Regions from separate parts of the Paenibacillus sp. JSM ZJ436 genome, predicted to be linked through region 2. Evidence: predicted binding sites of a transcription regulator. Region 2 holds the regulator's gene; each other region holds the start of a gene.
What was found. Region 2 encodes LexA, which represses DNA repair genes until DNA is damaged. Its sites were predicted from a motif close to CGAACATATGTTCG; they were not measured.
Positions count from the first base shown of each region.

Region 1: a site for LexA is predicted at 6,583-6,596, ahead of dndB (DNA sulfur modification protein DndB). Genes of this name have one in related genera too.
Region 3: a site for LexA is predicted at 4,268-4,281, ahead of ACH6EH_RS15380 (YhjD family protein). Genes of this name have one in related genera too.

Region 1 is NZ_JBISEO010000026.1:3,525-11,569, reverse strand. Features, by position in the region: gene dndD (DNA sulfur modification protein DndD) at 1-23, opposite strand, end outside; gene ACH6EH_RS19400 (cysteine desulfurase family protein) at 390-1,520, opposite strand; gene dndE (DNA sulfur modification protein DndE) at 1,542-1,907, opposite strand; gene dndD (DNA sulfur modification protein DndD) at 1,904-3,910, opposite strand; gene dndC (DNA phosphorothioation system sulfurtransferase DndC) at 3,929-5,434, opposite strand; gene dndB (DNA sulfur modification protein DndB) at 5,424-6,518, opposite strand; partial or broken gene ACH6EH_RS19375 (helicase-related protein) at 6,856-8,045, shown strand, end outside.
Region 2 is NZ_JBISEO010000001.1:244,544-252,588, reverse strand. Features, by position in the region: gene ACH6EH_RS01315 (cupin domain-containing protein) at 1-386, shown strand, start outside; gene ACH6EH_RS01310 (FixH family protein) at 483-917, opposite strand; gene ACH6EH_RS01305 (SDR family oxidoreductase) at 1,104-1,748, opposite strand; gene ACH6EH_RS01300 (HAD family hydrolase) at 1,918-2,718, opposite strand; gene ACH6EH_RS01295 (hypothetical protein) at 2,754-3,275, opposite strand; gene ACH6EH_RS01290 (DUF896 domain-containing protein) at 3,315-3,518, opposite strand; gene ACH6EH_RS01285 (LysM peptidoglycan-binding domain-containing protein) at 3,718-4,092, opposite strand; gene lexA (transcriptional repressor LexA) at 4,271-4,897, shown strand; gene glnA (type I glutamate--ammonia ligase) at 5,018-6,346, opposite strand; gene ACH6EH_RS01270 (MerR family transcriptional regulator) at 6,374-6,784, opposite strand; gene ACH6EH_RS01265 (methionine gamma-lyase family protein) at 6,868-8,045, opposite strand, start outside.
Region 3 is NZ_JBISEO010000013.1:10,616-18,660, reverse strand. Features, by position in the region: gene ACH6EH_RS15410 (glycosyltransferase family 4 protein) at 1-722, shown strand, start outside; gene ACH6EH_RS15405 (YkvI family membrane protein) at 724-1,770, opposite strand; gene ACH6EH_RS15400 (xanthine phosphoribosyltransferase) at 1,941-2,516, shown strand; gene ACH6EH_RS15395 (hypothetical protein) at 2,626-2,955, shown strand; gene ACH6EH_RS15390 (hypothetical protein) at 3,090-3,308, shown strand; gene ACH6EH_RS15385 (carboxymuconolactone decarboxylase family protein) at 3,376-3,705, shown strand; gene ACH6EH_RS15380 (YhjD family protein) at 3,815-4,237, opposite strand; tRNA gene ACH6EH_RS15375 (tRNA-Leu) at 4,406-4,489, shown strand; gene ACH6EH_RS15370 (divergent polysaccharide deacetylase family protein) at 4,650-5,468, shown strand; gene ACH6EH_RS15365 (methyl-accepting chemotaxis protein) at 5,524-7,752, opposite strand; gene ACH6EH_RS15360 (N-acetylmuramoyl-L-alanine amidase) at 7,950-8,045, opposite strand, start outside.

The DNA.
Region 1 (8,045 bases), on a different contig from region 2:
AGAACTAGCTTTTTAATAATCATAATTCTAGTCCTTCCTCTTAGTGTGATAACTAACCAAATCAATATATTCGGTACGTTTTTCAGTCGATGATTTATTTTCATGCATGTTCTTTTCCGCAGTTCTGACTAAAAGATTAATGAAATCTGGATTAAGATGATAGTGATCACAGAGATCGTTTAAAAGTTTCTTTTCTCGTTGTCGTATTGATAGTGTTTCCATAAAATCACCTTTCAATCTATATAGTAATTAATAACTAGTTGTAATAGATATTATGACCTAAATAATTATAGCATATATATTGAAAAATTAGGGTAAGAAGGGGAACTTTATAATAGAATAAGAAAGAAAAACTTGGCAGATATAAATCTACCAAGTCTTTATGTTTCCTATTTAATGTTTCTAAAAATCTCTAAATCTGCTTTGTTGATTTGTGGATTTAAAGTGATTCGAACGGATTGTCTGACTTCCTCAAGAGAAATTCCTGATGCAGTAAGGACATGGCTTGGTTTGCTTGAACTACAAGCTGAGCCCGAAGAAAGCGCAACATAAGGAGATAATTTTTTGATCAGTAGTTCACTATTTACTCCTACAAACTGCAAACTAATAAGGCCGGGGATCTTATTTTTGGTGTCACTATTAAATTTCAGCTTATCACCTAAATTTTCGTGAAGTAGTCCAATTAAGTATTTTTCTAATTCTTCTAGTTTGGTGATATTCTCATTTATATGTTTATGCGCAACTTCAGCTGCTTTTCCCAATCCAACAATATTATGAACGGCAAGCGTTCCACTTCGGTAATTATTTTCTTGACCACCACCGTGTAATAGAGGAGTTAACTTGGTGTAAATCTCTTTGGATTGTTTGCGAATTACAGCAACTCCAATTCCTTTGGGTCCTCCTATTTTATGGCCGGACATAGATAAGAAGCGAATCCCTGGTATGTCTTTTAGGTTGAACGGAACTTTACCAATGATTTGTGTGGCATCTGTATGGAAAAATAGATTATTCTCCTCAAATTCTTGAGCAAGTTCTGAAATAGGATTTAAAGAGCCGATTTCATTATTACCCCAAATAATGGATGTGAGAAGTGGTTGGCGATGCAGTTCTTCAGTAAGTTCGTTCACGTTGACTCTTGCAAAGGAATCAACCTTAAGATAATTTACATTTGTTCCACGTTCCTCTAAATAACGGAAAGATTCTAAAACAGAAGGATGCTCTGCTTGAGAAGTGATCATATAATTTGAGTTCTTAGATATTTTTCCATAATAATCATGTACTCCTTTGATAATCATGTTATTACTCTCCGTTGCACCGCTAGTAAATATAATTTCATCATCCTCACATCCAAGTAACAAAGCTACTTGTTCGCGTGCACTTTTAACGGCTTTTTTAGCATTCTCAGCTAATAAGTAAAATTTGCTTGAAGGGTTCCCATACTCTTCTTTGAGATAGGGAAGCATGGTTTCAAGAACTTCTGGATGTAATTTTGTTGTAGCACTGTTATCTAAATAGATCATGTGTTATCCCGACCTCTTGTATTAGATTAGCAAAGCACGAATGAATTTTTCGGAATTTCCTGTGCCTTTGTATTCTGAGGCTAAGTCACGTATGCCTCTTTCTAGATGCGCATTAAAGTATCCTGGAAAGTATTCTTCATCAGTCAATTCTTTACATGCAGCTTGTGTGATCATTGCTCGAAAAATATAATCAAATTCACCAGTAACGGTATTTCTGTTGAGAACTAATCCATCGCTAAAATCTTTGCTGACGGGGAGGATATCTCCTTTTTTTATAGAAAGAGCTACAGCATAACGAATCAAAATATTCGGTGTTATTCCGGTAGAAGCTTGCAGCTGTAGTAAGGTTTCTTTTGCATATTTAGAAGTTTTGAGAGTGAAATTCATCTTGGGCTTGTCTCCTTAATCACATTGAAATATCTGCCCCGAACGATTTCAGCTGTTTCCTGAAATGAGTTATATTCTAATGTATAGCATAATGAAGTTATGTCATTGATCATATTGAAATGTTCAGTTGCAATTTCTGAATCTGTTGTAAACATCAATACTTGATCACCGCATTTTGGAATGAAATGTCTAATTAGAGACTTTTTATGGTCTTGATCGAGTCGGCCAAACAATGTGTCAAAAACAAATGGCAGTTTCCACTCTGATACTTTGAACATAGCCCAGATTACTGTCAACATTAACATTTCTTTTTCGCCAGCTGATAATCGTTCTTTGGTAACTTCCTGTTTTTGTTTATTATATAGTGTAATCTGAAAATTTGACGAGTCTATATGAATACGATCTATATAATCTTTTTTTCGGAACAAAATATTGATCATTTTTGTTGCTTCTTTAGCGACATCGTTAAGTTTTTTTTGCCATTGACGTTCTCTAAATCGTTTACTTACAATTAATAATTTTTCTGTCATTTCGTAAGAATTATCGAATTTATAATATTCGCGTATTTTATCATTGAGTTTAGTCAATCCGATTTCTTTAAGTTTGATTTGTTCATCTATTTCATTCATTTCTTCGTCTAGTTTTTCAGAGATCATTTTAACTTGTTCTAATCTCCTATTACTTTCTTCAATCCGCTCAAGAAGTTCTTTAAATTCACTTGAATTATCATTTAGAGCAATAGCTTTACGTAGTTTCTGAGATTTCTCTAATAACGCAGTATTCTCATCAAATAATTCAACATAATGTTGTGCGTTAATGGATTGAATTTTTTTATGCATAGTGTAGACTTCATTTTGTTGTTCAAATGAAGATCTATGGAATACTTCAGTAATAGACGGTTTGAAAAGGTTTAACAAGTCTTTGTGGAAACGTTCAACTTGTTGATCTGAGAAATTTAAATCTGACGATCGTGAGAGGCTGCTTAGTAACTGTGATAGGTGATTCTTTTTTAAATTTGTGCTTATATACTCGAAAGAATCATAGTCTTTCTCTCTGGCAATCTGATTCGAAACCTTTTCCAACGTTTCACGAGCGATAAAAAAAGGAAGATATGATAAAGTGAATGCTTTAATTTGATCAGAATTTTCTTTTCTGCGTTGCTCAATATTATTAATTTGTTGAATTAACTGTTGTCTGTTCTCCTGAATAAGTCCACCATGAATTTCAAAATCCTTTTTATCTTGTCTTATCAAATCTTTGATTTCATTAGCTTCATCCTGATAATTAAGTAGATCAATTTGAAGATTCTGTAATCGATTTTTAAGATCATGAAGTTCTATTTCAATTAAACTTTTGAGTTCAAAATCTTTTGAGGTGTTTGAATTTTTCTTAGCATGTTGTTGTCTGTAGTTTTGCAGGTCTTTTTCTAAATTGATAAATAAGTCCAGATTAAAGAGGATTTTTCCTGCATCTTGTAAATAATCAGGAATTTTCTCTTCAGATACGATTCTGGATATCTCCTCACCATCGAATAGACAAAGTTCAAATAATCTTGGCGGCATTTCTTCTCTGAGTTTATTTTGAAAATCAGAAATCTGCTGGGCATTAAGATGAACGTTATTTTTTTTAACAGATAAATATTCTTTAATTTTATTATCTTTAATATTCCAACTGCGGATTATAGAGTAGATGATAGGTTCAAACTCTTCTGTTGATAAATATTCAAGAACAATTTGATACTTATCCTGATTGTTTTCATGAAGAGCCTTCCGATTTAGCAGGGAACGGATCTTCTTATAATAAGCTTCATTCTCAGTAATATAACCGAAGGCCATGGAGCCAAATAAAGCAATTCGAATGGATTCCAAAATGGTAGTTTTACCGGCACCATTTTTCCCGCCGATCAATATCACATTTTGGTTAGTAGCTGTCTTAAAGTTAAAATTGTTAAGATCCCCGTGATACGCACCTATATTACGTAAGATCAGTTTATTGATCTGCATGAAGTATCTAATCCACCTTTATAAATGTAAAAAATCTTGGTTTAAGGTCTTATCAAAAGCTTGAATAAGTCCTCTTCGGACTTTTACTCCGGAAAAATCCTTCTCTACTGATATCAGCTTTTTAAGCAGATTTAAGTTTACGCCTTCTTCCTGACATAATGTCTCTAAATCAGTAAGCTGATCGTCTTTGAATACTGGGCGGTCATCTTTATGCCAATCATAAGTTTCTCCGGTTTCCTCTTTAACAATTCGTGGTAGGCGATCTTCCCATTGAAGATCGTTATGCCAGTATTTACGGATTTCCTTAAGTTCCTCAAAAGTAATGAGCTCAATAGTTGGATCATAAAGTTCGCGAACTTTATTCTGGGTTCTGAGTAGTTCTCTGAGAATCTCTTCTCGAGCATTTAAGGTGAAAGGGCCGACCCCGAAACGCTTAAACTTTCCATCTTCGTCTTCAACAAATACCTCAAGTTCTTCAATTGTTGCCAAATTAATATTGTTATCTTCTATAAATTGCTTGATCTCAGATTTTTTGATACTCTTATATTTTCTCGCTTTAATATCCTCTTCATTAATTCCACCGAGATTCGTTGTCAGATAAACCTCACCATTCATTCTATGTTTTTGACGTTTAGAACGATCTTCACGAATATTCACGAGGTAATTTCTGAACTCATAGAGTGGAGTAAGCCACTCTACACCGCTATTTATAAATCCGCTCAGTGCTTTATCCTCAGTTACAACCGTGCAAGTCCAGCATCCAAATCTACTGTTTCCACATGAACCAGCACTTTCCTTAACTTCTTTATCTACGACAAGTGGGCACTCACTGCTTGAATCTTGGTACAATTGTAGCAGCTCGTTATTATCGTCGCCCCAAGGTGAAGGATATTGGAGTAGAAACTCCCATATGTCGTCTACATTAAATGATCTGATCGGTGCAAATACAAAGGCATTCCGAAGGGTGGAGTGCCTCATTAAATTTTTACCTTCTATGGTATGTGACTGCATGACTGCCGCACGAGTAGAACTCTCGGAATCCCGGACTCCAAGAAGCATAACGACTTCTCCAAATTGATCTACTTTTTCAAGAATAAATTTATTAGCAGGTTCAATTTTCAGACGATCAGTGCACCATCTGAATTTTTGACGTGGAGTAGGGTAACCTTTCCCAATAATTGAAGACCAGAATGTTTGCTCAGCCTTTGGCCTTACTTTTTGGGTTTCAATAGGAAGTTTCATTTCAAGTGCTTTGGTCTGAATTCTTCCCAAGGTGCGGGTGATTTTATCAATGATAAGAGGAGTTTCAACTTGAGTATCTGAAGAAATTACATATACTTTTTTGTTTAATTGGCTAGGCAAAAGTTCGCTTAGTGCCTGAAACACTATTTGAACCAGAGCGGTGGAATCTTTACCTCCGCTAAAACCAATTACCCAGGGACGGTCATCAGCCAGGTATACTTTCTTTACTAATTCTCTAGATTCATTAAATTTACTGCTAGTGTTAAAAATATTAAGTTCCAAAAGTATAAACCTCCTTAAATTTATCTTCAGTTTTTTGTTCTTGTTCTGTAAAAGAGAGTCCAATTTTGTTTTTAATTAGGTTGGCTGTGAGTTGAACGGTTTGATTGTTCTTATTAATACGACCTGTATGGCTGTAGGCTCGGCCTTGCCAGTCATTTTTATTGTTCCTATGCCAGTCAATATGTTTTAATTTTTTTATATAATTCTGCCATTCATCCGGATGATAGAAATAAAGATAGTGGCCAATGATGCCAATAGCTTCTAAGAAAACTCCGTGAGCAACTATAGAGTTTGCCCGTAAATCTCTAGTAGATGCTTGCTTCTTTAGTACCTGTTGCCATTCATTAATGGTAGAACTTAAAAGAATCCAAAATTCAGTTACAAATTCCTTTTCTGCTTCAGAGATTAATTCGCCTTTCCGTTTGCCTAAAAGTCTGCAGTTCGTATTGAATATATGGTTTAATGCAAATAATTTAGGAGAATTTTTTGAGAGATTTACCTTTTCTCTGTCGGTGTATCGATCCAGCAAGGGAATCTTTGAAATCACTTCTTTTGTTACAAGAGACAATTGGTCTCGGTGATCATATAGTATACCGATTGAAGAGGTAGTATTTACTGCATGGCGATTCAGGTCTGAGAACATTTGTTGAGAGCGCATAAGTCCAAAATCATGAAAAAAAACTATAGATATGTTCTCTTCGCCTAGTTCCGGAGCAATTTTCAAAGCTTCTTCTATTGCCGCTCTTCTGTGCTGTCCATCATTTATAAGAAATTTAGAATCAAGAGAAATCGAAAGATACCCTATATCTTGAAGCCCATTAGAGTGTTCCTGAAAGATTAATTCTCCATCTACAGACGCAGTTAACGAAGAAAATATGTAGTCTTTTGGATTTTCAAGAATATAATTGGTTATATCGGGGATTCTTGATTTATTCATTAGACGTTGAGCTCGGTACTCAGCCGGAATCTCTTCTTCATCAAACACGAATATCTTCGGGATCAGCTTTAGTGGACACATCACCGTATAGAAATCTCTCCCTGCTTGAGTTCCACGGATAGCTGGAAAACTATAACTAAAATTCATGACAGAGTATTCTCCTTTATTACGTACGTAATATTGATGGATGTAGTTTGATTCTACTTTAATACGAACGGATGTTCAATACTTATATTATAAAATTGACGAAATATGAGAGAGCGCGCTTAGATTTGCTCTATCTTGCTGAGGTTGTCGGGGCTAAGTATAATTCATCAAGATCCTCGTCTCCACTGAAAGTTAAGCTAACATTATTCAGAACCTAGTGGACGAGCTCATTGGTGGTTTCTGTTGAAACAGGGAGACGCAGATTGTGTGTTTGCTTCAAGATTTATAAACTTGGAATGAGGTAGCATCGCGTGGGATTTGCTCCGAAGTATTTTGAGGCGTCTATGATGATACCGATTATTCGTCCATCCGCTGGATGGGATCGCACTATGATGACGAACAGCTAACGGCTGCCCAGTTAAGAGGGAGTCTTGCGGACAAGATTTACGATTCCTGGATGGCGCATAAGCAGACGAGAACGATTGGCTTTTGTTCGTCGATCCGGCAGGCGGATTTTTTGGCGGGGTATTTTCAGGAGAAGGGCAACCCCGCCGTCAGTCTGCATTCCGGAACGGTAGGCATGACCAGAGCAGAAGCAATCCAGCGTCTTGCCGATGGGGAGCTTGACATTATTTTTACAGTGGATTTGTTCAATGAAGGCGTGGATATTCCAAGTGTGGATACGCTGCTGTTCGTACGTCCAACAGAATCGTTAACGGTGTTCACCCAGCAGGTGGGCCGGGGCCTCAGGTTATATGAGCAGAAGACACACCGCACCATCATCGACCTGATCGGCAACTACCGGAATGCGGATGTGAAGCTGCGGCTGTTCGCGAATGACGAGGAGTTGAAAGGAACGGCTAAGGACAAGGTGATTCCTTCGGTGCCGGCCGGATGCGAGATCCAGCTGGAGACTGGGGTCATCAACCTGCTGGATGAATTAAGCCGCAAAAAGCTGCCTCACCGGGAACGTCTGCACCGATCTTTTCTGGATCTCCAAGCGGAGCTTGGGCGGATCCCGACCTATCTGGAGCTTCACCTCTACGGACGCGCCAACAGCTGGGAGTATCGGAATGAATTCGGTTCCTACGTTGGCTTTCTTCTATGGGCGGAGTGCCTGAGTGAGCAGGAAGAAGAAGTTTATTGGCGGCATGAGAACTGGCTGCGTGACGTAGAGAAGACGGCCATGAACAAAAGCTACAAAATGATCGTTCTTCTGTACATGCTGGAGCGTGGACCGAAACAATGGGCAGAACCTGTGACTTCTCTGGAGGTCGCGCCATTCTTCCATAAGTATCTGACCGAGAAGGAGTACCGCAAACGGATTGATTTCTCAGATAACGATGCGAAAAAGCTGTGGGATTATGATGAGGTAAGGGTAGGCAAGCTGATTGAGAGGATGCCCATGACCAAGTGGAGCTCAGCCAGAGGAAGCATGACTCGCTTTGAGGATGGCGTGTTTAGCCTAGATATTGAACCTACTGCGGAAGATCTAGAAGTGCTGCACCGCTGGACGCAGGAGGTATG
Region 2 (8,045 bases):
ATGATGACAAGAAACGAATTCTTGATATTTTTGATGAAGAAATTCGGGATCTGGCTGCCCGCCGCGGCTATAAAATCTGGGACGTCATCACCCTGTCTGAATCTACCCCTAACCTGGAAGAGCTTCTGCAAAAATTTGAAGAGGTTCACACTCATACTGAAGATGAAATCCGCGCTATTGTTGGCGGTAAAGGCATTTTCATTATTAAAGGTGCAGAGGATGTAGGTTATTTTAATGTGGAATTGGAGCCGGGGGACGTTATTTCCGTACCTGAGAATACGCCGCACTTCTTTACATTAATGGATAACAAGCAAATTGTAGCCGTCCGTTTGTTCATTGAAGCCAATGGCTGGATCGCGACACCCGTGCCTAACCCAGGCCTCTAAAAACGATCAGGAACCAGCAAAAGCAGCAAGGCCTCAGAGGTCTTGCTGCTTTTGCATTGTACAATATTCATAGTATGGCGGTGACCAGCATGTGCGCTATGGGGTAACCTGTAGTTCCTTGACAGGCATCGAATGCATTCCCCTCGCGGTAACGTGAGAGATAATTCGGTATGTACCCGTATCCGTAAACCTCTTCTGAAGTTCATAATTTCCGTTGCCGGAGTGCTGTGCCGGGACCTTTACCTGCATGCCTCCGCCCTCCTGCGTAATTTCGAATTCTACGGTATCCGCATCATCCACCGGTTCGCCCGATTGAGTGACCTTCGCGATCATGGACACAGCCTCACCGGCAGCGGCCACCTCTTTGCTCAAAGATAATTCAACGAGGATCGGATCCTCTAGCACCCATTCCCCGCCACTCCCTTTGACGGACTCCCCACTGCAGCCAGCGAGTGCAATCGCGGCGAGCAGGAGCGCGGACCATAGAGCAGCATTTCTCTTCAAAGACAGCTTCGTGCCAGTGCTCTTCATTCAATTCACCTGCTTTAGTATCGGTTCTACATCCGTAAGGTCATTATACATGATTCCTCTCCTTCGGTGCATTGCAGGAGACTTACAATTATGTGACGATTCAACCCGCCGGAGTTATAAAAAGACCTGGAGACCACCTTCAATTGAGGATAGTGTCTCCAGGCATTCTTCATTTGCTGTATTCAATCAGAGCTTTGATAAAGCTTCTGATATTGGTGTACTGCCCTCAATCAGCTCAAACGATTTGCCCTGTGTGTTAGGCTCTAATAATGCAGTCACAATGGCAGCAGCAACATCTGCTCTTGGAATGCTTCCAGGCTCAAGACTCGGCCCCGCTTCAATGTTTCCGCTGCCCTCGTCATTGGTCAGCGCACCCGGACGCAATATCGTATAAGAAAGTCCGCTGGATTCAACGGCCTGATCGGCATAGTGCTTGGCCACATAATATGGCTTGATGCTGTCGCTCCAGCGCTCCCGTTCACCTGCACCCATAGCACTCACTAGCACAAACCGGTCAATGCCTGCTTTCAAGGCTGCCTCGGAAGCTTTCACCGCCCCGTCGAGGTCGATTAGCAGCGTCATATCTGCCCCGGTATCCCCTCCAGAGCCTGCAGCAAAAACAACTGCTTCACAGCCTTCAAGCGCCTTCGCCAGTGTGTTGACATCATCCTTCAGATTAAGCAGCACAGGATCTGCACCGAGTTCTTCAAAATACCCTGCCTGATCACTGCTTCGTATCAAAGCTCTTACCTCACCATGCTGCTCTCGAATCCAGAGGTCTGTGAAGATTCTTCCAATTTGTCCGTTTGCTCCAAACACTGCTGTCTTCATCGTGAATTCTCCTCTCTAGGTTTAGATCTCATGGTCATCATGGTCTACCTGTATAATTACCTGAATGAGAGAATGTGAAACACAGCTTTAGAGGTACGAAGTAAAAAGGGAACGCTAAAAAGCCCCGAATCATATTCGGGACTTCAATAGCGCAGCATATAAGGATTGTTTATGTAAGCTGCAGCTTATTTAAGATGGGATGCAGCTCCTTCAGATCCTGAATTTCGTAATTCGGAAGGATTGCAGGATCTTTAGGACGGTCGGTTCGATTAATCCAGACGGTTGTCAGTCCGGCCGCATTACCGCCCTTAATGTCAGTTGTCAGCTTATCCCCTACCATTACAGCCCGCTGTGGATCGACCTCCAGCATGCTGAGCGCATGCAGGAAAATGGAAGGATCAGGTTTACCCTTACCGAAGCTGCCTGAGATCACAATGTGATCAAAGTACGGAGCCAGATCAGGCACTCCATCCAGCTTCTCTTGCTGCAAATCCGGACTGCCGTTCGTCAGCAGCAGCAGCTTGACCTTACCTTGCAGCGACTTCAACACTTCAAACGTTTCTGCGTACACGTAAGGGCGCTTTCTTCGTTCCGCGGCGAACTGTTCCGCCAGTGCAGCGGCCAGCTCCTCATCCTGCACTCCGAGCCTGTTCAGTGCCTTGTCCCAGGACGATTTGCGGTAGCCTGGCGCCAGCTCCTGCAGCCGGCGAAACTCTGGCTGTTCCCCTGCCGTGAAGTTCGCCCACAAGCCTTCGTAAGGATTAATGCCGATCATTTGAGTAAAAGCAAATGTATCATAGGTTTCATAAAGCTTACGAGCTTCTTCACGAACAGCTGCAAGCAGCTCCCCGGCATTAATGGAGACAGCGTCGGCAGCCGCTTTGCAGGTAGCTGTAAAGGCCTCTTCTACACTTCGCTCATCCCATAGCAGGGTATCATCCAAATCAAACAACACAGCAGCATTAGACATGTCCCTCTCCCCTTCAATCTTCTGTAATTTGTCGGTTACTCGCGCTCCACCGCAATTTGGTGCATGCTGGCGAATTCCTCCAGCCTTTTCCCCATAGCATCCGTGTCATATCGGTTAATCAGACGGGAAAACACCCAATTGCCGCCCTTTGCTGACGTTTCAATAACGACAGAGCCGTTCAAAAGCCGAATCTTGCTAATTTCGGAAGGTGATAGCTTCCGTTCGCGATTGAATTTGAACGTTGACAGCGTATTTCGGCCAACCTTCAAGAACGGCTTTCTCAAAAAAATCATGATCGCTAGCAGCACATACAGACTAACTCCTACCCAGTTCAGAACGTCGCTTGCTCCAGCCGCGCTCGCTGTAGCTCTGCCCAACAAAGCGTACAGACCTGCCAGGGCCAGAAGCACAATCGGCAGTACATATTTACGACCCTTAAAAATGTGTCCATCTGCCGCTGTACCGTTACCGCCAATAGAGGTCTGGCCCTGCTTCTTACGCTGTTTATTGACCTGGGCCAGGTTCTTGCTTACTTTTCTTTCCCATGAACGAGACATGTCCTTACCCCTTTATTCATGTTTATTTAAAAAGCAGACTTAATGCTTTAAGCCTTTCCCTTTACCGGGCTCTTCATCAACAAATTCAATGGAATCAAGCTGCTGCCGGAAATTTCTTCTTATATTATTGAGATAGATTTCACGAAGCTCAGCACGCTCCTGCTGCTCCTGCTCCGTTAACCCCTCCGTCTTATTCTTTCTCGCGAGAACGTTAATACGCTCCACCAATGCATCAATGTCCATCTGAATACCTCCACTTATATGTTCATTCCTAACTGTGACATGAGAAAAAGAGCTTGTCAAGAAAGCGGCCTTGACCAAGCTCTTTATTATGAAAGAGTCAGATATATTATATCATTATCTATGAAGAAACAGATACGTCATTTTAAATAATGCAGATCAAGGAGAATGAGTATACGATAAGCCTATTCCCTATGACAGTTTAGTAGAGGGGTAAGCTCAGAACCTCTCCGAATTTAATATCATGGCTATTCAGTCCGTTAAACTTCGCAATGGTATGAATATAGTCACGGATGTCCATGGAATCCGGCTTGTGACTAGCTGCAATGCTCCATAAGGTGTCACCTGACTGCACAACGATCTCCCGCACCTCTGCAGGTTCCTCTTCACCCTTTGCAAATACAGTCAATGCGCTGCTAAAGCCCAGAAAGAACACGAACAGAATACCTAACAGCTTGTTGCGGTTTAAAGACATTATGTAATTCAAAGCTTGAGATAAGGACTTCCTTCCCTGTGCCCTGGCTTGCGGCTGCGCCGGGTGGTCATAAATACTCCGATAAGTACTATATTTCAGCATGTCGATCATCTCCCAAACAAATGTTCTGTTTGAATCTACTATAACAAGAACACTTGTTTGTTTCAAGCGTTTTTGCGAACAATTGTTCCGAGAAAAATTATTTAGAACTAACGTTTGTACGAACGGTAGTTCTATGTTATACTTTTACCAAACGTTACATAAATGGGGTTGATAAGGAATGTCGAAGATATCCAGCCGCCAATTGGCCATATTGGAATTTATCCGTACAGAAGTACGCAGTAAAGGGTATCCGCCTTCAGTTCGTGAGATTGGCGAAGCCGTCGGACTAGCCTCCAGTTCTACGGTACATGGTCATTTAGACCGTCTGGAGAAGAAGGGCCTGATTCGCCGAGACCCTACTAAGCCTAGAGCGATTGAACTGCTGGGCCAGGAAGAGTCAGAGAGCAGCAATCTTTTCACGCATACGATTTCCAGAGTGCCTGTAGTCGGTAAGGTTACCGCCGGCGTTCCGATCACCGCTACGGAGAATATCGAAGATTACTTCCCGCTGCCTCAGCATTTTGTTGGCGATGACAAGATTTTCATGCTTTCCGTCGCTGGCGACAGTATGGTTGAGGCTGGAATTATCAATGGAGATTACGTGATCGTGAGACAGCAGCAGACCGCGGACAATGGAGATATTGTCGTCGCCATGACCGAAGAGGACGAAGCTACAGTCAAGACCTTCTATAAGGAAAAGGATCATATCCGTCTTCAGCCAGAGAACTCGGCGTACGAGCCGCTTCGCTTGAATCATGTATCGATTTTAGGTAAAGTAGTAGGCATTTTTAGAGATATTCATTAGGAATATTCACCATCTAATTAAGAGAAGATGACCTCTGTACTTTGTACAGGGTTATCTTTTTTTGTTTTTGCCCCCCAAAACAAAAACCCCTCACGCCATACGGCGCAAGGGATTCCTCTTTTAGTACATGGTCATGTATTGATCGCGTTCCCAACCGTGAACCTGTGTGCGGTACATATCCCACTCGATTTCTTTCAGTTCGTAGAAATGGGACAGGGCGTGCTCACCCAATGCTTCGCAGATCGTTTCATTGCGAATCAATTCGTTCAGCGCTTCCTTCAGGTTAGAAGGCAAGCTTGGGATTCCTTCTTCGATACGCTCTTCTTCCGTCATCACATAGATGTTACGGTCGATAGGCGCTGCCAAAGGAAGCTTACGCTTAATGCCGTCCAGACCAGCCTTCAGCATTACAGCCAGAGCCAGGTAAGGATTCGCTGCCGGATCCGGATTACGAGCCTCAACACGCGTGCTCAGTCCGCGGGATGCCGGAATACGGATCATCGGGCTCCGGTTACTCGCAGACCATGCTACATAGCATGGAGCTTCGTAGCCAGGAACCAGACGCTTGTAAGAGTTCACTGTAGGGTTTGTAATGGCTGCAAATGCACGGGCATGCTTCATAATTCCTGCCATGAAATGACGTGCCGTAGCGCTCAGCCCAAGCTCATCACTCTCATCGACAAATGCGTTCTCTTTGCCATTAAAGAGGGATTGGTTACAGTGCATCCCGGAACCGTTCACACCGAACAACGGCTTCGGCATGAAGGTTGCGATCAATCCGTGCTGACGAGCAATCGTCTTAACTACCAGCTTGAACGTCTGGATCTGGTCAGCGGCTTTAACCGCGTCCGCATATTTAAAGTCGATTTCGTGCTGTCCTGGAGCCACTTCATGGTGAGAAGCTTCAATTTCGAAGCCCATCTCTTCCAGTGTCAGTACGATATCACGGCGGCAGTTCTCACCCAGATCGGTAGGAGCAAGGTCAAAGTATCCGCCTTGGTCATTCAGCTCCATAGTCGGGTTACCCTTCTCGTCTGTCTTGAAGAGGAAGAATTCCGGCTCTGGGCCAACATTCATCGAAGTGAAGCCCATCTCTTCGGCTTCCTTCAGGTTTCTCTTCAGAATGCCGCGCGGATCGCCAGGGAACGGAGTGCCGTCCGGCAGATAAATATCACAGATCAGACGCGCAACACGATCTTCGGAATGCCATGGGAAAATAACCCAAGTGTCAAGATCCGGATACAGATACATATCCGACTCTTCAATCCGAACATAGCCTTCGATGGAAGATCCGTCAAACATCATTTTATTGTCTAACGCCTTTGGCAACTGACTTACTGGAATTTCAACGTTCTTGATCGTCCCCAGAAGGTCGGTAAACTGCAAGCGGATAAAACGTACGTTTTCTTCCTTGGCAATACGAAGAATATCATCTTTCGAATAACTCACTATATCCTCTCCCTTTTCATCTTTGGTTTATTTATTAAAAAACCGGGACAATTCGCCCTGGATCAAGGATACTTGACCCGGTCTTTTAGCCGAAATCAGTTCCTGCTTCAGCAGACGCCGCAATTGGGACTCAGACATCTCCCGGCGCTTGCTTTCCGTATCCGGGGTCAGCACCGTGGCTTCCTCCGACTCCTTCGTCACGGGATTCATCACTTGCTTGATGCCCGCAATGTTTACGCCTTTCTCGATTAAAGCTTTAATTTCCAGTAATCGTTCAACATCATTGAAGGAGAACAGTCTCTGGTTGCCTGAAGTACGGGCAGGTACTATTAAGTGATGCTGCTCGTAGTAGCGAATCTGTCTTGCAGATAGATCCGTGAGCTTCATGACAATCCCAATCGGAAACAGCGCCATATTTCTTCGGATATCATCACCCATAACTCATCAACCTTCCAAGTGATCTTTTCTTCCTCCCATTGTATATTTCCTGATCTCTTATGTCAACCATATGTGAGATAAACTCACAATAAATTTCGATCTTTTAGGGTTTGAAGAGCCGATAAAACGCCGTATTTGACATGAGAATAGGTGAGTCCTCCCTGCATATATCCGATATAAGGCTCCCGAATAGGCGCATCTGCAGACAGCTCCAGACTCCCTCCTTGAATAAAGGTTCCCGCCGCCATAATGACCGGATGCTCGTATCCCGGCATATCCCAAGGCTCCGGTACCACATGGCTATCCACCGCAGCTGCCTGCTGAATACCCTGTACAAAAGCGATCAAATGCTCCGGGCCCGAGAATTGAACGGCCTGAATTAGATCTGTCCGCGGTTCGTTCCAGGCAGGACGTGTTTGAAATCCGATGGCTTGAAATACGGCCGCTGCAAATATACTGCCCTTCAAGGCCTGTCCAACGGTATGCGGGGCCAGAAATAAGCCTTGATAAATGGCGCGGGTGGTTCCCAGCATAGCTCCGACGTCCCGCCCGATGCCTGGGGCTGTTAAGCGGTAGGCTGCCTGATCCACCAGCTTCTTGCGGCCACAGATATAGCCTCCGGTTTCCGCAATCCCGCCGCCCGGATTCTTGATCAGCGAACCCGCGATCAGATCGGCTCCGACCTCTGTTGGCTCCAGCCGCTCTGTAAATTCTCCGTAGCAATTATCGACAAAGATGATAAGATCCTCTCGGATCCGCCGAAGCTGTTCAACCATATCTTTAAGATGAGAAATAGTAAAAGAAGATCTCCAGGAATAGCCACGCGACCGCTGAATGGCGATCACCTTGGTGTTGGGCTGAATGGCGGCTTCTACGGCAGGCCAATCTACCTCGCCTTCCTCCGTCAGAGCCACCTCTGAGTAGGTTATGCCGAAGTCACGCAGGGAACCCGTACCGTCCTGCTCCTTGCCGATGACCTTGTGAAGCGTGTCATAAGGTCGTCCGGTGATCGATAACAGCTCATCCCCAGGTCTTAATACCCCAAACAGCGCTGTTGAAATCGTATGCGTCCCTGAAGCAAAGTGAGGCCTTACCAGAGCAGCCTCTGCTCCGAACACATCCGCGTACACCTCATCCAGCACTTCACGTCCCCGATCGTTATACGCATAGCCTGTAGATGCTGCGAAATGATAGTCGCTAACCTTATGACGCTGAAATGCATCAATCACTTTCCATTGATTAAAATCTACAAGCTCATCGA
Region 3 (8,045 bases), on a different contig from region 2:
AGCACCGGTTTCTAACGTCACTGTATCGGGAGTTGGAGGTTGTCAGCGAACAGGTGCTGACGGTTTCCCGTTCCTTTGCTCACTACATGGCGCCATATGTGCAGGAGCCGGAGCGCATTGGCGTCATCTATAACGGATTTGATGAGAAGCGCTTCAAGCCTGTCCCGCATGAAAATATTGTCCCGCAGCTGATCACGGTATGCCGGCTCGTTCCGGCGAAGGGGCTGGATACTTTGCTGTACGCCTGTGCTGAGCTCAAGCGCAAGGGCTATGATTATGTGCTCCATATTATAGGGGATGGCCCCTGCCGGCAGGAGCTGGAGCACCTGGCTAAGGAGCTGGACATCTATCAGGAGACGATTTTTTACGGATATACGCTGCATCCGGAGGAGTTTATGCCCTTCTTCGATATTTTCGTGCTTCCATCGCGGGCAGAGGCCTTTGGATCTGTATTTGCGGAGGCAGCGCTCAGCTGCCTGGCACTAATCGGAAGCGATGTAGGAGGGATTGCAGAGCAGATTGAGGACGGTGTAAACGGTCTGCTCGTGCCTCCGGGGGATGCTGCCGCACTCAGTATTGCGCTGGAAAAGGTAATTTCTGACCCGCTGTTTCGATATGAGCTCGCCCGTTCAGCCTGGGATAAGGCCAAGAATCATTATTCTCTGTCCAAATCCGTCAATGAGCTGAAAAAGCTCTATTTGAAGCACGGTGCTACGCTGTAAGCTACAGCTTCCGGCTGGCAGACAGCCCAAAGAGGGATAGACGCGCTGCCCAGAACAGACAGAGGATACCGAAGAGCGGGTACAGGATGGAGAGCAGCGAGCTAAAGCCAAACTGACTCATCAGATAACAAATAATCATAATGGTGAGTGTGATCAGCCTTGGGTGCAGCGTCGTGCGCTGCTGAAGCTGCAGCGTAATGCCATATATATTAGCGACAAATGTGCTGAATATTTCAAGGAAGATCAGGATCACATACACGATTTGTACGTACCAGCCCAGCTGCTGGGCAATGCTTCCCATCGGAATTTCGAATTGGCTGATGCCCGGCATTCGGGCAGATAACGCAAAATGTGCCGAGATCAGCATCAGGCCGATGCCAGTTCCGCCGAGTATGCCTCCAAAGCGTACTACCTTCGTGCTGCCCGTCTGGCTGCCCAAAGGAACGAGCACGGGCATAGCCATAACCAGGTTGAACGCGGTATACAGCAGTGGCGCCAGCCAGACGCTGGGCAGGCTGTGGTCACCTGTCATCGTTATAAAGCGGTCCGCACCCGGCAGTGTGGCTGTCTTCGTAACGATCAGAAGCGACATCATAAGCATCATCGGTACGACCAGGCTGTTCATGTACAGGATGGATGACATGCCCCGGCGCAGAATAAGGAAGGACCCGGCAATGGTGATGAGCAGTCCGGTCTGGTAATGGAAGTGAAGGTTCTCCATAAACACAGAGCCTGCACCCGCAAGCATGATGCTGTTCACGCCAATGAGGATGATGAGCATGATGAGACTGATTATGCTTCCGAAGCGCTCTCCGAATAAATGCCGATTAAGGTCCTCATAAGAGGCGGCTCCGATGGCTCTGGAGAGGGTCATCATTTTGGAGCCGAGAAAGATAAACAGCACGGTCGACAGAAGGATCGTAAAGACGGCGAGATAGCCGTACTGCGTAAAGAACTGAAGAATCTCCCGTCCTGTGGCAAAGCCTGCTCCGACGATGGTTCCGATATATGTAAAAGCGATTTGAAGCACACGCACCTGTTTGTTCACGTTGCCAGCCCTCCGTTTCCTGTCAATACAGCTTTAGTACAGGGTATGCCCGTCCCCGGCAGGACATGACTATGGAGGGCTCAGCAGGCTATCGGGATTTACAGACTTGCCGGATGCTCTTGAAATGTGGTAATTTTACGACAAAGGTTATTGGCGTGGGAGGTCAGGATATGGAGTGGTTGAAGCAGCGGGTTCTACAGGAAGCTGTCGTATTATCAGATCAGGTGATTAAGCTGGACGCATTATTGACGCATCAGGTGGATCCTTCCCTGATTATGGAGATGGGTAAGGCTTTTGCTGCCCGGTTTCGGGATCAGGGTGTGACCCGGGTTGTGACCTTGGAGTCCTCCGGAATCTCCGTTGCCTTTGCAGCAGCGCTTGCGTTGGAAGTTCCCATGGTGTTTGCCCGGCGGAAGAAGACGCTGCTGGCGGACCCTGATGCGCTGTGCGAACGAGTGCCTTCCTTCACGAAAGGCATTGTGACAGACATTATGATGTCCCGCCAGTTTATTAGTAAGGAAGACCGGGTATTATTTATTGATGATATTATCGCGAATGGGGATGCCGCCCGCGGCCTGATCAAGATTATTGAGCGGGCAGGAGCAGAGCTGGTCGGATTAGGCGTTGTCATCGAGAAGAGCTTTCAGGCAGGGGCGAGAACCTTGAGAGAGCAGGGCATTCAAGTGGAGCCGCTGCTTCAGATCAAGTCTCTGGAAGGCGGCAGAATCACCTTCGTGGATGAATAAACTTTATGGAAATTTTGTGAAACCTGTGCCTAAAATAGCAACTATGCCTTTCCTGTGCGGGGTTTTTATTTTATAATGTAGGAGCAGGAAAGAGAGAGGAGGCAACAACATGGGGAAAGAGCCGGTAACTGAAACTTACTTGATCGAGAAGCTGAGCGGAGCGAAGGTTCACTTTGAACGGGCGCTGGATTGCAAGCACACCGAATTCGATGACCTTTATCCCTATATGATCGAACATCCTCAGTTCTTTTGGTATAAGCGTTATGTAGCCTGGTCTGAGCTTCTGACGATTGCTGGCATGTGTGAAGAGCTTTCTTATAACTGGAGAGAGCAGTTTACAGAGCAGCAGGTGGAATATGTAGAGAAGCGGGTTATGTCATCCACAGTCCTTGATTTCTGGTTTGAGAAGAATGACAGCATCGAGCCTGCTCAGCGTTAAGGCGTATGTGCGTGCGGGAGTGAATGCTCCGCACAAGGCTGATGTTTCCATATGATGCTTTATTGTTGAAGGCTGCCTGCGGGATGACATTCATCCTGCGGGGGCCTTTTTAATCATGAGAAAGGAGGGCCTGTATGATTAACGACGAGCAGTTAAATGAGCTGCGTTTGTCCGGGGAACGAGTGCGTGTCGTTCGAGATGGTCTGGAAAGCAATGATGTGAGCGGGATTGTAGTCGCCTGGGATGAAGAGCATGTTATTATCCGCCGCAGGAACCGCCGGGTGGTCAAGCTTAGCCGCGGCTACAGCTATCAGCTTCATAGCGAACCGCGCATTAGTCCACTGGATGCCTAGCATAGATTTCTGCCATCGGGACAACCTAGACGGGAGAAGTTAAGCTACAGTGAGGTGGAATAAATCGATGGAATTTCACAGTGATAAGGTCAATGCCTACAAACATGAAATCCACAATCTGAAAACAGCCATGCCGGCCATTGCAGAGTCTTATCATCACTTCACCGGGGCCTGCTTTCAGGTTGGGGAGCTGGATGAAAAAACAAAGCAGCTGATCGCGCTGGGGATCGCCATGTTCGCGAACAACGAGCTTTGTACGTATTACCATATGGAAGAGGCGAGGTCGAAAGGGGCTAGTGATGCCCAGATTATGGAGGCTGCTGCCGTGGCCTCGGCTGCCAGTGCAGGACATGCTATGTCACAGGGCTTGATGAGAGTTCAGGCCAATCTGCATTAGCACAGAGTGACCAATCTTCTCAAGGTGCAAGCACGCTAAGGAACCGTCTGTATTGCAGCCCTGCTGCCTGTCAGGCGGTTCTTTACGTATATCTATATGCTAATGCACTTCAAGGCAAGGGACAGGCAGGCGCAGCAGAAATTTCGGTTTCCGCCTGCGGCGCTTTAGGAAGATGCAGGCCCAGGTAAGCCCGCATACGGGACATGACCTCCTGCTGGAAACAGGGCCACAGAATTTGAAGAGTACCGATATATCCCCGGCAAGCATAACGGGCCTGAACGCCGTCAGCATCTCGGGTGATTTCGATGATCTTGATTGTACGGGTGGCAAATTGGAGCTTGATTTCCTTTAGCATTAGAGCGGTCTTCTTAGCGCCATTGCCGACGAGCTCCACATAAAGCTCGGGGGTCTTAAAGACGCCGCTCTCCTGAATAATCCGGCAGTCCCGTTCAAACACGCGGTGCGTGAATCGAAGCAGCATATAGCTCCTGATCAGTGAACGGTCTTCAGTACTCATTCCCGATACAGCCATGACGATCACCTCAAATGTAGAATTAAAGTACGAACTTATGTTCTTATTTTAACCGAAAGTCTGAGATTTAATCAAGCTTTTAAAAAAGTGTTGACACGATATAGCTAGCATGATAAGATATATCTTGTCGCCGCGATATGGATCATGATGGTGCGACAAACACAATTTGCGGTCGTGGCGGAATTGGCAGACGCGCACGGTTCAGGTCCGTGTGGGCTAACCCCCGTGGAGGTTCGAGTCCTCTCGACCGCATCCTTAAAGAATCATCTACTCTCTGAGTAGATGATTCTTTTTGCCGTAAAGCTGTTCAAAACGTAGCCTGCGTTTCTTCACCGCCAGGTACATAAAGGGTCTTTCCATTGGACATGTTAATTCAAATCCGGATGGGTGCACGTGGAAGGAGATGCAGGTGATGAACAAGCTTATATTGTGGTTATGGATTCTTGGAGTGTTAAGCTGGACAGGTACTGTGGGGGTGAGTGCGGAGGGCTTCTTGCAGGGTGAGGAAGAAATGCTTCGTCCTGGAAAGGTGTCCATTATTATCGACGATTTTGGCAGCGGCCAGAAGGGGACCGAGGAGATGCTGCAGCTTCCGGTCAAGATCACGGCAGCGGTGATGCCGTTTCTGAGCACAAGCCGTGAAGATGCGGAACGCGCCCATGCAGCGGGTCATGATGTCATCATTCATATGCCGATGGAGCCCAGGCAAGGCAAGGCAAGCTGGCTAGGTCCGGGAGCCATCACGAGCAGCATGAGTCATCAGGAGATTCGTGAGACGCTGGAGGCGGCCATTCAGGAGGTTCCGCATGCTGTCGGCATGAACAATCATATGGGCTCCAGGATTACCGGAGATGAACGGATCATGTCGGTGGTGCTGGAGGTTTGCCGGGAGCATGGGTTGTTTTTTGTGGACAGTAAAACGAATTACCGCTCGGTTGCCGGACGGCTGGCTGTTGAAAAGGGGCTGCCGGATATAAGCAACCATCTTTTTCTGGATAATATCCATACCAAAGCGCATGTTGTCAAGCAGCTCAAGCTGGCTTCTGAATATGGTGCTAAGCATCAGTACTGTGTCACCATCGGACATGTCGGGATTGACGGGCTCATTACGGCCCAGGGGCTGAGTGACAGCGTTGCAGAGCTTCAGCGGCAAGGAGTCGAATTTATCGGCATCTCACAGCTCGTGCTGGAGAGCACCGGCTGGAGCAGAGATGTATTGCCGGTAAGGTAGGAAAGAGAACAAAAGAAAGCAGCAGCACAGAATGAAATCTGCGCTGCTGCATGGATTAGCGGATGCGTGACTCTGTCAGCTTGAACTGGCTCACCAGCTGCTGCATGGAATGGGCGATGGCCTCCACGCTGCCCGAGGTGTGCCGGACACTCTGAATGTCGGAGGTTAAAGCCTGCATTTTGTGCTCGACATCCTTGGAGATCTTACGGTTCTCTTTGCTGACTAGAGCGATTTTCTCCATCAGGCTGACCACTTCGTCCACCGCCTGGTGCTTCCGTTGATCCTCGGCCGCCGCTGAAGAGAGCAGCTCAGAGGCTGCGGCAACCAGGCGTGTCCCTTCATGGATGACACGGCTTCCGTCTTCCATAGAGCGGAAGGCTTTCTCAGTGTCCTGGTAAATATGCCGGATAATCTCATTCACCTCGTCCGTGGATTTGCTCGTGAGCTCGGCCAGCTTGCGTATTTCCGAGGCGACGACAGCAAAGCCCTGTCCATGCTCGCCTACCCGTGCAGCTTCAATGGATGCATTTAGCGCAAGGAGCTGCGTCTGTGAAGAGATTTGCTCAATGGCATGCAGTACATTTCGAATTTCCTGAACCGTTTCCACGAAAGCACGAATGCTCTGATTGCTCTCTTCCACTCGGGTGGAGATATGAGACATCTTGTCGCCGATGCCCCGAACCTCGCTGCGTGCCACTTCGATCTGCTCGTGAGCCTGACGTTCCAGCTCCAGCAAAACTTCCTTCATATTCTCGGTGCTCTCTCGGGCAATATCAATGTCCTGCAGCTGCATCCGCATGCTGCGAATCATCTCATGTACATTCCCGCTTACCCTTTCTGCGGAGGTAACGGTCAGTGAAGTAGTATCCTGCATCGTCTGCTGGCTGGCGGAAACGTCGCTGGCTGTCCATTTGACCTGCATCATAATTCCTTCCAGCGAGTCGATCATATTATTGATCCATTTGGCCAGCTCCCGTGTTTCATCTTGAAAATGCCCGGGGTCCAGCCGCTGAGTCAGATCACCCCGTCCTTCGGCGTTCATACGAATGAAGCGGGTCAAATCAGACATTTGGTCACTTACGCGGCTAATTTCACGGGATCGGAGCCATAAGAAGCTTACCAATCCGAAGATCAGGCAAAGGGCTCCGCCGCTGAAGGCCGTGATGAGAGGAGAAGTAAAGGAGGCAGCCGCAAACAATATGCCGAACGCTAGTGTCGCAAGGACAAGAGATGACATAAGCTGGGACTTGAACATCCGAAAGCCAAGGCTGCGAATCCGGTATACCTCTTCGAAGTCTCCTTCACACATCATGCCCCATACATCCGGACAATGCGGGAGCTGAAAGGTGACTCCCTTGCCGATCACGGGAATATGCCGATAGTCGGGATATCCGGGATAAGCCACAAATAAATTACTCCCGTTCTGTATCGTTCCGGCCACACCGGGATGCAGACTGCCTGTGGCGGGATCACTGAATATAAGCTCCAGCTCTGTATGGTGCTTGACTGTGACCGTCCCGTATTCCGTGTGAACACCGTCCTTCAGGTTCTCTCCGTGTGTAAAGGTCCGATCCTCGAAGCGGCTGCGTGATAATGCGGTGCCAGGAAGAATCTGCTTATGATAGCTGGGCTTCGCCATAAATATGTAATTATCTCCGGAGTCAGGATAGACATGACCCGATTCACGCTGGATCAGGTCTCCGATGACGTCATTTGGTACTCTGCCGCATAAAATTCCGATACATGTCCCTTCATGCAGCATGACCTGAATGAACAGCAGCGTCATGGCGTCGTGAAAAGAAGAGCTTCTCGCTCCCAGCTCCTGCGTCCTGGAGTCTGCGTAAGGACCTAGCAGCATCCGGCCTTCAGCCTTATTCTGCGCATACTGAACAGCATCCCCGATGAAGCTTCCTGCAGCATAACAAGTGCCAATATGATCTGCATGCGTGGAGTATTGCACTTGTCCCTGAGGGTCCAGTATAAACAGCTCTGTAAAATCGGCCGCCCGGGTATAGACCTGTCCCAATAGAGAGCTCCAGTGCTCGGGCTTGCTATGACCGCTCCTGGCATTCGCGATTGCATTGGAAGCCGTAAAGGCTTCTTGCATCACATGCTGCAGACGCTCCAGATGCCCCCAGTACTCTGTCGACCACGACATCAGCAAATCCTTGCGGTTCTCCGCAATGCCCTCAAAAATGTGCTCGACATCCTTCTGCATGTGGCGGTTTAAGCGCCAGGATCTCCATAACGGAAAGCCTTCCTTTACTCTCAGTCCCTCAAACATGGTGATCTCCCCCTGATCCCGATGATACTTTTTATGATCCTATATGTTAGTTATACTACCATAAATTTTGGGAAATAAAAGAGAGAATTCAGGGAAAAATCACGAATTTCATTATAAAATGTCATAATAAATCACATAAAATCATTTTTAGGCACACATAATGGATTTGTATAACAAAACCATGTATGAATAACCAATTATTCATACATGGTTAGATAGCTGATAATGCCTTTAACTATCGCCTCCGAAATTTCAACCTGCCCTTTCCGGCTGGTCAGCTTTTGGCGGTCTGA